3 regions of the Mycobacterium sp. IDUB_5 genome follow, and region 1 is predicted to be linked to each of the others. Evidence: predicted binding sites of a transcription regulator. Region 1 holds the regulator's gene; each other region holds the start of a gene.

The links. The regulator LexA, encoded in region 1, represses DNA repair genes until DNA is damaged. The targets are predictions, from matches to a motif close to CGAACANNTGTTCG.
Region 2: the regulator LexA is predicted to act here: its motif matches at 1,926-1,939, upstream of cofD (2-phospho-L-lactate transferase).
Region 3: the regulator LexA is predicted to act here: its motif matches at 2,693-2,706, upstream of ACZY1G_RS10425 (HNH endonuclease signature motif containing protein).

Annotation. Positions count from the first base shown of each region.
Region 1 is NZ_JBVAXX010000006.1:446,407-450,775, reverse strand. Features, by position in the region: gene ACZY1G_RS22200 (alpha/beta fold hydrolase) at 1-503, shown strand, start outside; gene ACZY1G_RS22195 (PhzF family phenazine biosynthesis protein) at 530-1,222, shown strand; gene nrdR (transcriptional regulator NrdR) at 1,229-1,693, opposite strand; gene ACZY1G_RS22185 (LysM peptidoglycan-binding domain-containing protein) at 1,851-2,339, opposite strand; gene lexA (transcriptional repressor LexA) at 2,548-3,255, shown strand; gene ACZY1G_RS22175 (sunset domain-containing protein) at 3,276-4,369, opposite strand, start outside.
Region 2 is NZ_JBVAXX010000003.1:556,418-560,786, reverse strand. Features, by position in the region: gene ACZY1G_RS11950 (phosphomannomutase/phosphoglucomutase) at 1-396, opposite strand, end outside; gene ACZY1G_RS11945 (DUF3499 domain-containing protein) at 484-903, opposite strand; gene ACZY1G_RS11940 (metallopeptidase family protein) at 1,034-1,456, shown strand; gene ACZY1G_RS11935 (WhiB family transcriptional regulator) at 1,463-1,726, opposite strand; gene cofD (2-phospho-L-lactate transferase) at 2,157-3,143, shown strand; gene ACZY1G_RS11925 (coenzyme F420-0:L-glutamate ligase) at 3,140-4,369, shown strand, end outside.
Region 3 is NZ_JBVAXX010000003.1:224,730-229,098, reverse strand. Features, by position in the region: gene rfbB (dTDP-glucose 4,6-dehydratase) at 1-728, shown strand, start outside; gene ACZY1G_RS10430 (dTDP-4-dehydrorhamnose 3,5-epimerase family protein) at 725-1,333, shown strand; gene ACZY1G_RS10425 (HNH endonuclease signature motif containing protein) at 1,330-2,688, opposite strand; gene ACZY1G_RS10420 (CoA-acylating methylmalonate-semialdehyde dehydrogenase) at 2,790-4,310, shown strand; gene ACZY1G_RS10415 (acyl-CoA dehydrogenase family protein) at 4,315-4,369, shown strand, end outside.

The sequences.
Region 1 (4,369 bases):
GCCGCCTCGGAGGTGCGATGTTCGGGTCGACCGGCGTGGGCCGCGACATCCCGGACATGCTGCGAATCCTCGCCGATCTGCCGGAGCCGACGGCCTCGTCGGCATTCGCACGCACGTTGCGGGCCGTCGTGGATTGGCGAGGCCAGGTCGTCACGATGCTCGATCGCTGCTATCTGACGCAGTCCGTACCGGTGCAACTGATCTGGGGCAGCTGCGATTCGGTGATTCCGGTCGACCATGCCGAGATGGCCCATACCGCGATGCCAGGCTCGCGGCTCGAGATCTTCCCGGGCTCCGGGCATTTCCCTTTCCACGACGATCCGGACCGCTTCGTGGAGGTGGTCGAGAAGTTCATCGACGGAACCCAACCTGCGGTGTACGACCAGGAGTATCTGCGCACGCTGTTGCGCACCGGGATCGAAGAGAGCGCGCTGTCGGGTTCGGTGGACACTCGCGTCGCTGTTCTCGATGCGATGGGCGCAGACGAGCGCAGCGCCACCTGAGCGCGCCGACGACGTAGCATCGGCTCATGGCGATCCACGTGACCGTTCTGCGTGTCTTCACCGACGAGAACGGCGACTTCGGTAACCCTCTCGGCGTCATCGACTCCGCTACCGTATCCCCCGCGGATCGGCAGGGCATTGCAGCCGAATTGGGTTACAGCGAAACGATTTTCGTCACCACACCCGAGCTCGGCACGCACACGGCGCATGCTCACATCCACACCCCGACAACCGAGTTGCCCTTCGCCGGGCATCCGACCGTCGGCGCGGCATGGTGGCTCAAACATCAGGGCACGCCGATCCGGACGCTGCAGGTGCCTGCCGGCATCGTCCAGGTCGACTACGCCGATGACCTGACCATGGTGAGCGCGCGTGCCGAATGGGCGCCCGAATTCGCGATCTACGACATCGACAGCGTCGATTCTCTGGCGGCTGCCGACCCCGAGGACTTCGGCGACGGCGACGTCGACGAGCACTATCTGTGGACCTGGCGCGACCGAGAGGCGGGAGCCATTCAGTCACGGATGTTCGCCCCAGGGCTCGGTATTCGCGAGGACGAAGCGACCGGTGCTGCGGCCGTGCGCATCACCGAGTATCTGAGTCGCGACCTCACCATCGTTCAGGGCCGCGGCTCGGTCATTCAGACGGTGTGGAGCCCACAAGGGTGGGTTCAGGTGGCCGGGCGCGTGGTCGAGGACGGACACCGCGAGATAGACTGAGCGATCTCAGCTGCCCGCGGACACCTCGCGGTGCGCGCGTAGCGCCTCGATCTCACGCTCGAAGTCCTCGGCCGACGAGAAGGACCGGTACACCGAGGCGAATCGCAGATAGGCCACTTCGTCGAGATCGCGTAAGGGGCCCAGGATCGCAAGACCGACTTCGTGACTGGGTACCTCAGGAGATCCGGTCGCACGCACGGCATCTTCCACCGTCTGAGCGAGCAGATTGAGCGCGTCGTCGTCGACCTGCCGCCCCTGGCACGCTCGCCGCACGCCCTTGATCACCTTCTCGCGACTGAACGGCTCGGTGACACCGCTGCGCTTCACCACGGCCAGCACCGCGGTTTCCACGGTGGTGAACCGGCGCCCACATTCGGGGCAGGATCGGCGGCGACGAATGGCCTGGCCCTCGTCGGTCTCTCGAGAATCGACAACCCGTGAGTCGGGATGGCGGCAGAACGGACAGTGCACCACTGCTCCTTCACCGCACCGACGGAACACTTCGAACGTCTTCGAGCGTACCTGCGGCAGCAGGGCGGAGCTCAGCACCAGACCCATCGGCGCGTTCCAAGGCGAGATGTCCACGATCGCCACCATGCTGCCTGCCCGCTGGACTACCTGTGTGCGGTCAGGCGACCGGGGCGATCAACGTCTGTCCGGCGGTCAGCGCGACCGTCTCGAGCTGGTTGAGTTCGCGAATCCTGGCGACCACATCAGACACCGGCGCGTGCGGCGCCACGCGTTCGGCGACGTGCTGCAACGACTCCCCCGTGTGCACCTGGACGACGGCCAACCGACCCGGCACCTCGACCTGCGGTCCCACCACACCGCCCGCCTGGGCCACAAGACCCAGCCACAACGTGATGGCGCCGGCGACGAGCGCGAGAACGACCGTCGCGGCGGGAGTGATGGGACGGCGCCGGTGCGACGCACGAGACACCAGCACGCCGCTCCCGCGATAGCTCAGGCGTGCGCCGCCGGGACGCTGGTGATGCCGCTGCCGAGCCGTCCTGGTAGCGCGCCCGCTGGGCGCGACCGCGCTGGCCGGCCCGATCCGCACGGGACGTGCGACGCGGCCTGCGGGCTGACGAACATCGGGGGTGTGGAGAACGGTCATCTGAGTGCCTTTCGCTCCGTGGATTCGCTCTTGTGTTCGAACATTACTCGATCAAGTGTTCGATCGATAGAACATGTGATCGAACTGTTGCGAACGCTAACGGAGGGCACCGACAAGTCGCCGCGGGCGAACTTTCGGCGCCGGTTGCTCGCGACACGCCTCGAACACATGTTTGATTCCGCGTGCGCTGCGCGTTACATTCGTGGTCATGAGCGACGACAGCAGCGACACCTCGGCCGGTACGGACTCCGCCAACCGACGTGAGCGCGGGGCAGGTCTGACCGACCGTCAACGCACCATCCTCGACGTCATCCGCTCGTCGGTGACCACCCGGGGCTACCCACCGAGCATCCGCGAGATCGGCGACGCCGTCGGTCTGACGTCCACCTCGTCGGTGGCGCACCAACTGCGCACACTCGAACGCAAGGGCTACCTGCGCCGTGACCCGAACCGGCCGAGGGCCGTCGACGTGCGCGGCATCGATGACGCACCCGCCACTCCGGTCGTCGCGACCGAGGTCGCCGGTTCCGACGCCCTACCGGAGCCCACATTCGTGCCGGTCCTCGGGCGGATCGCAGCCGGAGGACCGATCCTCGCCGAGGAGGCCGTCGAGGATGTGTTCCCGCTACCCCGTGAGCTCGTCGGGGAGGGCTCCCTGTTCCTGTTGAAGGTCGTGGGTGAGTCGATGATCGACGCGGCGATCTGTGACGGCGACTGGGTCGTGGTGCGCCAGCAGAACGTCGCCGACAACGGCGACATCGTCGCCGCCATGATCGACGGGGAAGCTACGGTCAAGACGTTCAAACGGACCAAGGGTCAGGTCTGGCTCATGCCGCACAACCCGGCCTTCGACCCCATCCCCGGCAATGACGCTGCCGTGCTCGGCAAGGTCGTGACGGTCATCCGCAAGATCTGACGGGGCACCGACGCGGTTCGTCAGCTTCCGCGGACGAACCCGTTGGTGCGGGCGATCTCCTCAGTGGCGAACCAGATTTCGGCCCGCGCCTCGTCGTACTCGGCGCTGTCGGGACTCCAGTACAGACCTGATCGGGTGTCGGCCTTGATCGGATACCCGTCGGGAATGGTGTCTGGGTCGTCAAGGGGCAGGTGCAACGCGGTGCCCATCGGCGCGATGTCATCGTCATCGATCCGCGCGTGCCTACCGGTGTCGTTGAGGGCGTCCCGCTCGAGAGCGGGCGCTGCCGCAAACGCCGAGGTGACGGCCACGTGGTCCGAATCGGCGTCCTTCTCGTCAGCCTCGTCCTCGTACGACGACTCTTCGTACACCGGTTCTTCGTCGACCGGTTCCTCGTCGACCGGTTCCTCGTAGACCGGTTCCTCGTCGACCGGTTCCTCGTCGACAGCGTTGTCGGAACCCGAAGCCACGGCGTAGTCGTGCTGCTCGACGGGGACGTCGGTCGCGGACTGAATCCGGGTCGGTGCGGTGTCGACCGAATCGGGGTCGTCCTGCTCGACGAAAGGATCGGCATCGCGATCGACCGTGGCGGGACGGTCCGTGTCTGCGGACTCGCTGAGCCCCCACAGGTGCAACCCGCTCGGTTCGTGACCTTCGGCGGGCGTACCGGGCCGCGCGGCGGGAGCCACCGACCCGAGACCCTCACGCGCGTAGCGATCGGCGAACAGCGCGTCCTCCCCCACATCCGACGACTCCCGGTCGTAGCCACCGGCGTCGTGATCATCGGCGTCATAGGGAGGCAGCGCGAACGAGTCACCGTCGCGATCGCGACCTCGACGCCGAACAACCGCCAGCCCGACCACCGCGAGGACGAGAAGTACCGGGATGACCGCCAGCAGCCACCACCACGTCCAGCGGACCCCGTCACCCGACCCGGTGTCACCACCCTGCGCCGACGGAATGGGCTGTGTCGCCTCCTGCCCCGGAACGTCCAGGCCGACGAGCTGCGAAGCGAGATTCGCCGGCTCGGTGCTGAATCGCTTGGTGCCGGTGTCATAGGTGATGGCGCCGCCGCTGAACTTCTGGGTGATCGCGTCGCCGCTCTGGGTCTGAT
Region 2 (4,369 bases), on a different contig from region 1:
GACGGTGGCCAACCCTGTTTCGCGCCCGACGGGTTTGGCTCCGGCGCGGCAGAGTTTGATGCCGTTGTAGGCGGCCGGATTGTGGCTCGCGGTGAACATCGCCCCGGGGCAGTCCATCAGTCCGGACGCGAAGTAGAGCTGATCGGTGGAGGCCAAACCGATGCGCACGACGTCGAGTCCCTGCGCCATGACGCCCTCGGCGAACGCGCCCGACAGTACCGGCGAACTCTCCCGCATGTCGTAGCCGATGACGACCTGCGTCGCAGTGTCGCGGACCAGGCGGGCGAATGCCGCGCCGACCTCGGCGACGAACTGCTCGTCGATCTGTTCACCCACGAGTCCGCGCACGTCGTAGGCCTTGATGACGCGCTGTACTGCCTCGGCGGGCCGGGACATGGGGCTCCTCACGCTGACGTGCTGACCGGTGGTGCCAGCCTAGCTGCCGGGAGCCGCGTGCAGGGCCTGCACGGCGTCTCTGCGACGTCAGTCCGGCGGGTCGGGAAGAACCCGCAGATGCCCGCGTCGGCGACCGTTGGCCTCGGGCCGGCGCACGGGTGGGGCCATCAGTGCGCCGCTCTGGGTGCCGGTGACGGGGTCGGTGAAGCCGGTGAAGGCAGCAACCGGCCCAGCCGGCGCGTCCCGGCCTTCGCGCACCGCGTCGGCGAGCGCCACGAGGTCGTCGTCGTCGGGGTGGGACGGCAGCGGTCCGGCGTGGCGGACCAGTTCCCAACCGCGTGGGGCGGTGATGCGTCCGGCGTGCATGACGCACAGATCCCAGGAGTGCGGCTCGGAGACAGTGGCCAGAGGGCCGACGACGGCGGTCGAGTCCGAGTAGACGAACGTGAGCGTCGCGACCGCGTAGTGCGGGCAGCCTGGACGGCAGCAGCGACGGGGAACATTCACGAACGGAAGGTTATCGTCTGTGTTCGTCCGCGCCGCGCGGACACGCGAGCCGCGAGGGGCCCGAAGCCCAACCGTTACGATCTTTTTCGTGACCGGGCAGAACCACCGAGGGTCCCGGCGTGGCCGTGGGATGCGAGGGCCGCTGCTGCCCCCCACCGTTCCGGGCTGGCGCACCCGCGCTGAGCGCTTCGACATGGCGGTGCTCGAGGCCTATGAGCCGATCGAGCGGCGGTGGCAGGAGCGGGTCGCGTCGTTGGATGTCGCGGTCGACGAGATCCCGCGGCTGGCCCCCAAGGACCCGGACAGTGTGCAGTGGCCGCCCGAGGTCGTCGCCGACGGGCCGATCGCGCTTGCGCGCCTGATCCCCGCCGGGGTCGATGTTCGCGGCAACTCGACGAGAGCGCGAATTGTGTTGTTCCGCAAGCCGATCGAGCGACGAGCCAAAGACACCGTCGAGCTGACCGACCTTCTGCATGAGCTTCTGGTGGCGCAGGTGGCCACTTATCTGGGCGTCGAGCCGTCCGTCATCGATCCGACGATCGACGAGGACTAGCTGCGCCTAGATGATGCCGCGCTTGATGCGACGGCGTTCGCGCTCAGACAGTCCACCCCAGATGCCGAAGCGCTCGTCATTGGCCAGCGCGTACTCCAGGCAGGCGTCCTTCACTTCGCAGCCCTGGCAGATGCGCTTGGCTTCCCGAGTCGAGCCACCCTTCTCCGGGAAGAAGGCCTCGGGGTCGGTCTGCGCGCACAGCGCGCGCTCCTGCCACTGGTCCTCGTCGGTTGCCAGCTCGTCGTCGATCGGGTCGGGCACCACACTCAATTGCGGGCGTCCCCCGATGCTTGCAGCCATCGGATCGGTCTGGATGTGCGGTGCACTTCCCACCGAGCCGAGGAGCCTGCTGTCGAAATGAACCGAGTTGCCGAAATCGGCCTGTTCAAAAGCCATGTTCCCCTCCTCCACAGGTCTCGTAGATCCGTTGTAGCCAGCCCCACTATTTGCTCTGTGTGGCCACCCAATTCGAACAAGTGATCGAATCTCGGTCTGCGACACCGGAACCGGCCGGAGAACCGCGAATGACACTGCTGTGATTACACACGCGTTAGCTGTCTCGGTCAAGCGCTGGAACAGGAATTCATACCATTCCGTGACTCGATTTCGGCGCGTCGCGTTGTGGCGTGTCTGTCACGTTGCCGATCCGGGCCACCTCCGGGGCACGGTCCGCGGCGGTGTGCGCCTAGTCTCGGTCGGTGTGAAGGTCACTGTTCTGGTCGGCGGCGTGGGTGGCGCTCGCTTCCTCCTGGGTGTTCAACATCTATTGGGGTTGGGGCAGTTCAGTACTCACGATACCGATGAGCACGAAGTGACTGCTGTGGTCAATGTTGGCGATGACGCCTGGATGTTCGGCGTGCGCATCTGCCCCGACCTCGACACCTGCATGTACACATTGGGCGGCGGTATCGACCCCGAGCGCGGCTGGGGGCACCGAAACGAAACCTGGCACGCCAAGGAGGAACTCGCGGCCTATGGCGTGCAGCCCGATTGGTTCGGTCTGGGCGACCGCGATCTGGCCACGCACCTGGTGCGCAGCCAGATGTTGCGCGCGGGCTACCCGCTCTCCCAGGTCACCGAGGCGCTGTGCGCGCGCTGGAACCCCGGCGCCCGGCTGCTGCCGGCCAGCGATGACCGCAGTGAAACCCACGTCGTCATCACCGATCCCGAGGACCACGAGAAGAAGGCCGTCCACTTCCAGGAGTGGTGGGTCAGGTATCGCGCCCAGGTGCCCACCGAGAGCTTCGCGTTCGTCGGCGCCGACAAGGCCACTGCCGCACCGGGTGTCACCGAGGCGATCGAGGGTGCCGACATCGTGCTGATCGCACCGTCGAACCCGGTCGTCAGCATCGGCTCGATCCTGCGGGTCGGCGGTATCCGCGCCGCGCTGCGCGCCACGTCGGCGCCGGTGATCGGGTACAGCCCCATCGTGGCGGGAAAGCCGTTGCGCGGCATGGCTGATGCGTGCCTGTCGGTGATCGGTGTGGACAGCACCTCCGAGGCGGTCGGCGCGCTCTACGGCGCCCGTTCGGGCACCGGCATCCTGGACGGCTGGCTGGTGCACACAGGCGACGACGCGGTGATCGACGGTGTGACGGTGCGGTCGGCGCCTCTGCTGATGAGCGAGCCGGCGGTCACCGCGGAGATGGTGCGCGCCGGTCTGGATCTGGCAGGGGTGAATCTGTGAGAGACCACGGAACGTCGGCTCCCCTGGAACTGCTGCCGGTACCGGGACTTCCGGAGTTCCGGCCGGGCGACGACCTCGGGGCTGCGATCGCCGAGGCCGCCCCCTGGCTGCGCGACGACGACGTGGTGGTCGTCACCAGCAAGGTGCTCTCGAAATGCGAGGGCCGCATGGTCGACGCGCCCGCCGACCCCGAGCTGCGAGACACTCTGCGCCGCAAGTTGATCGACGGTGAGGCGGTGCGAGTGTTGGCCCGCAAGGGGCGCACGCTGATCACCGAGAACGCGCTCGGGTTGGTGCAGGCGGCCGCGGGTGTGGACGGGTCGAACGTCGATTCCCACGAACTCGCACTGCTCCCCGTCGATCCCGACGGCAGCGCGGCCGCGTTGGTGCAGGCGTTGCGGGAGCGGCTCGGCGTGCGCGTCGGCGTCGTCGTCACCGACACGATGGGCCGGGCGTGGCGTACGGGACAGACCGACGTCGCGATCGGCGCCGCCGGCCTGGAGGTGCTGCACGCCTATGCCGGGGAACACGACCAGCACGGCAACGAGTTGATCGTCACCGAGATCGCGGTCGCCGACGAGATCGCCGCCGCCGCCGACCTCGTGAAGGGCAAGCTGACCGCGGTCCCGGTCGCGGTGGTGCGCGGGCTGACGCTGCGTGACGACGGGTCGACGGCGCGCAACCTGGTGCGCGCCGGCGAGGAAGACCTGTTCTGGCTCGGCACCGAAGAAGCCATCGCGCTGGGGCGCTCGCAGGCGCAGCTGCTGCGGCGGTCGGTGCGCAGCTTCAGTGCCGACCCGGTGCCGTCCGAGCTGGTCGAGTCCGCCGTCGCGGAGGCGCTCACCGCGCCTGCGCCGCACCACACTCGGCCGGTGCGCTTCGTGTGGGTGCGCGACATGTCGGTGCGGATCCGGCTGCTCGACGCGATGAAGGAGTCGTGGCGGGCGGATCTGCTGGGCGACGGGCGTGACCCCGCCGCGGTGGAGCGCCGGGTGTCGCGCGGCCAGATCCTCTATGACGCACCTGAATTGGTGATCCCGTTCATGGTGCCCGACGGTGCGCACAGCTATCCCGACGAGCACCGCACCGCGGCCGAGCACACGATGTTCACCGTGGCCGTCGGTGCGGCGGTGCAGGGTCTGCTGGTGGGGCTCGCGGTGCGCGGAGTGGGCAGCTGCTGGATCGGGTCGACGATCTTCGCGCCCGATCTGGTGCGCGCCGAGCTG
Region 3 (4,369 bases), on a different contig from region 1:
CGACGCCGTTCGTGCACACCAACGTGCTGGGGACCTTCACGGTGCTCGAAGCGGTGCGCGCCAATGATGTTCGGCTGCACCACATCTCGACCGACGAGGTGTACGGCGACCTGCCGTTGGGTGATCCGGTGCGGTTCACCGAGGACACGCCGTACAACCCGTCGAGCCCGTACTCGTCGACCAAGGCCGCCTCGGACATGCTGGTGCGCGCCTGGGTGCGGTCGTACAACGTGGCCGCGACACTGTCGAACTGCTCGAACAACTACGGCCCGTACCAGCACGTGGAGAAGTTCATTCCACGCCAGATCACCAACATCCTCACCGGGCGGCGGCCGCGACTGTACGGCGCCGGGGCCAATGTGCGGGACTGGATTCACGTCGAGGACCACAACAGCGCGGTGTGGCGCATCCTGACCGACGGGGACATCGGCCGCACCTATCTGATCGGGGCGAACGGCGAGCGTGACAACCTCACGGTGCTGCGCACGATCCTGCTGTTGATGGACCGCTCCCCCGACGATTTCGACCACGTCGTCGACCGTGCGGGACACGATCTCCGGTACGCCATCGATCCGGGACCGCTGCGCGACGAACTGAATTGGGCGCCACGGCACACCGACTTCGAGGAGGGGCTGCGCGAGACGATCGCGTGGTACCGCGACAACGAATCCTGGTGGGCGCCGCTGAAGGACGCCGTCGAAGCGCGCTATTTGGTGCGCGAAGGATGAAGGTTCGCGAGCTCGCGGTTCCCGGCGCGTGGGAGCTGACGCCGACCGTGCACGGTGACTCGAGGGGCGCGTTCTTCGAGTGGTTCACGGACACGTCCTTCACTGCGATGACGGGGCACTCGCTCGATCTGCGGCAGGCGAACTGCTCGGTGTCTTCGGCCGGGGTGCTGCGCGGCGTGCACTTCGCACAGTTGCCACCGAGCCAGGCCAAGTACGTGACCTGCATGCGCGGCGCCGTCGTCGATGCCGTCGTCGACATCAGGGTCGGTTCGCCGACCTATGGCACCTGGGATGCGGTGACGCTCGACGACGAAACCCATCGGGCTGTGTACCTGTCCGAGGGGCTGGGCCACGCTTTCCTTGCGCTGCAGGACAACTCGATCGTCACCTACCTGTGCTCGGCCGGCTACGATCCCACCCGCGAGCACACCATCGATCCGCTGGATCCGGAGATCGGCATCGACTGGGCTGCCTGGCTTCCCGCGGCCGAGCTGAACCTGTCCGACCGGGACCGCGCGGCACCGAGCCTTGGCGACATGCGTGATCGCGGCCTGCTTCCCACCTGGGAGGAGTGCCTGGCGTTCGCCGAAACCCAGCGCGGCTAAGGCCCCTGGTCGTCTTCGGGCAGGAGGTGGCGTTCGGGATGGTGATAGCCGTTCGTGCGTCGTTGGCCGGTGTCGAGGTCGGGTGGGGGGAGCCATTCGACCTGGCCCCGCTGGTTGATGCGGGTGGTCCAGCCGGTCTGCTCGACCATTCGATTATCAGGTCCACACGCCAAGGTGAGGTTGGTGATGTCGGTGGCGCCGCCGCTTTTCCAGCCCTCGACGTGGTGAACCTGGGTCCAGTAGCCGGGCGCGCTGCAGCCGGGTCGGGTGCAGCCGCGGGCCGCGGAGTGCAGCATGATCCGCTGCGCCGGACTCGCCAATCTCTTGGTACGCCCCAGATACAGCGGCTGGTTGGTGTGCTGATCGAACACCGCCAAATAGTGGTGGGCGTGGGAGGCCATGCGGATCAGATCGGCCATCGGCAACAGCGACCCGCCGCCGGTGACCGCCACCCCCGCACCCTTCTCCAGTTCTTGCAGCGTGGTCGAGACGATGACGGTGACCGGTAACCCGTTGTGCGAACCGAGGTCTCCGGAGGACAGTGCCATCCGTCCGACCGCCAGCCATGCATCGTGGTTGCGCTGCGCCGCGCTCCTGGAGTCAGTGCGGGCTTGCTCCTCATCGGGTTCGCCCTCGACGCAGGGGGTTTCGTCGTCGGGGTTGCACATCCCCGGCGCCGCCAGTTTGGCTTGGATGGCTTCGTAGTGGGCGCGGGCTTCGGGGGTGAGCCACCCAGATAGTCGGCTCATTCCGTCGGCCTGCTGGGCACCGAGCTGGATGCCGCGCCGGCGGGCGCGGTCGGCGTCGGTGGGTTCGGGGCCGTCTTGGTCGATCATCGCCGCCAACCGATCCGCCGCCTTCTTCAGATCCTCCGGGGTGAGTCCCGCACCCAACTCCGCCAACTGGCGGTCGGCGGCGGCGCGGGTGTCGACATCCACCCACACCGGCAACTTTTCGTGGAATTTCGCGATGACGGCGACGTGGTCGGCATCCAGAGCGCCCGCAGCCTGCGCACTAGCGGTGGCCTCCCATACCGGTGGCAACGCCTCCCCTGTCAGGGCCTGCCGCGGACCCAACGCGGCCGCCTCGGCCAGGCGGCGTTTCGCGTCCGTCTCCGACACTCGCAGTGCAGTGGTCAGCACCTTCTTCCACGACGCCTCCCCGAGCCGCCGCGGCTCCGTCTCTGCCGTAAACCGCGCCAGGATGTGATGCTCCAAGACCGGCACGCTGCGAACCAGCGTCGTCACCTCGGCCATCAACGCCACCAACTCGCGATGCGACAACACGTCAGAGGCGTCGCGCAGGATCGCCAACTGAGCCCGCATCACCCCTATCGCGTCGGCAACCACATCCATATATCGAACACTAGTTCGAACCACCGACAACAACAGGACCCTTGTCACCCCCGCCCAGCATTACTAGGATATCCAAGTATCGACCAGGCGGAAGGCTCCTCATGATCACGCGTATCCCCCATTTCATCGACGGTAAGCGCAGCGAACTCGCGTCCACACGGACCGCGGATGTGATGAACCCGAGCACCGGCGAGGTCCAAGCCCAGGTGCTACTCGCCTCCACAGCTGATGTCGACACCGCGGTCGCCTCGGCAGTCGAAGCGCAGAAGGAATGGGCGGCGTGGAACCCGCAACGCCGAGCGCGGGTGATGATGAAGTTCATCGAGCTGGTCAACGCCCACACCGACGAACTCGCCGAACTGCTGTCCATCGAGCACGGCAAGACCGTCGCGGACTCCAAAGGCGACATCCAGCGCGGCATCGAGGTCATCGAGTTCGCCATCGGCATCCCCCATCTACTCAAAGGTGAGTTCACCGAAGGCGCCGGCGGCGGCATCGACGTCTACTCCATCCGCCAACCCCTGGGCGTCGTCGCCGGCATCACCCCGTTCAACTTCCCCGCGATGATCCCGCTGTGGAAAGCCGGTCCCGCCCTGGCATGCGGAAACGCGTTCATCCTCAAACCCTCCGAGCGCGACCCCTCAGTCCCGGTGCGGCTGGCCGAACTGTTCCTCGAGGCCGGTCTGCCCGCCGGGGTGTTCCAGGTCGTCCAGGGCGACAAGGAAGCCGTCGACGCGATCCTGCACCACCCCGACATCGCCGCCGTCGGCTTCGTCGGGTCCTCCGACATCGCGCAGTACATCTACTCCACCGCCGCCGCCACCGGGAAACGTTCCCAGTGCTTCGGCGGCGCCAAGAACCACATGATCGTGATGCCCGACGCCGATCTCGACCAGGCCGTCGACGCACTCATCGGCGCCGGATACGGCAGCGCCGGGGAGCGGTGCATGGCGATCAGCGTCGCCGTCCCGGTCGGCGAAGAGACCGCGAACCGGCTGCGTAACCGGCTCGTGGAAAGAGTCAACCAGCTGCGCGTCGGGCACAGCCTCGACCCGAAAGCCGACTACGGCCCGCTGGTCACCGCCGCCGCCCTCGAGCGGGTGAAGAGCTACATCGCCGCGGGTGTGGAGGCCGGCGCCGACCTGGTGGTCGACGGCCGCGAACGCGCCACCGACGAACTGTCCTTCGACGACCACAGCCTCGAAGGCGGCTACTTCATCGGCCCCACGCTGTTCGACCACGTCACCACCGACATGAGCATCTACACCGACGAGATCTTCGGCCCCGTGCTGTGCATCGTGCGCGCCCACGATTACGAAGAGGCACTGAGCCTTCCGAGCACCCACGAGTACGGCAACGGCGTGGCGATCTTCACCCGCGACGGCGACGCCGCCCGCGACTTCGTCTCCCGCGTGCAGGTCGGCATGGTCGGGGTCAACGTGCCCATCCCGGTTCCGGTGGCCTACCACACCTTCGGCGGCTGGAAGCGCTCCGGCTTCGGCGACCTCAACCAGCACGGCCCCGCCTCGATCCAGTTCTACACCAAGGTCAAAACCGTCACCGAGCGCTGGCCCTCGGGCATCAAAGACGGCGCCGAATTCGTCATCCCGACCATGAAGTAGCGACGTGGACTTCTTCAGCCTCGGCGATGACGACCGCGTGATCGCCGAGACGGCTGCGG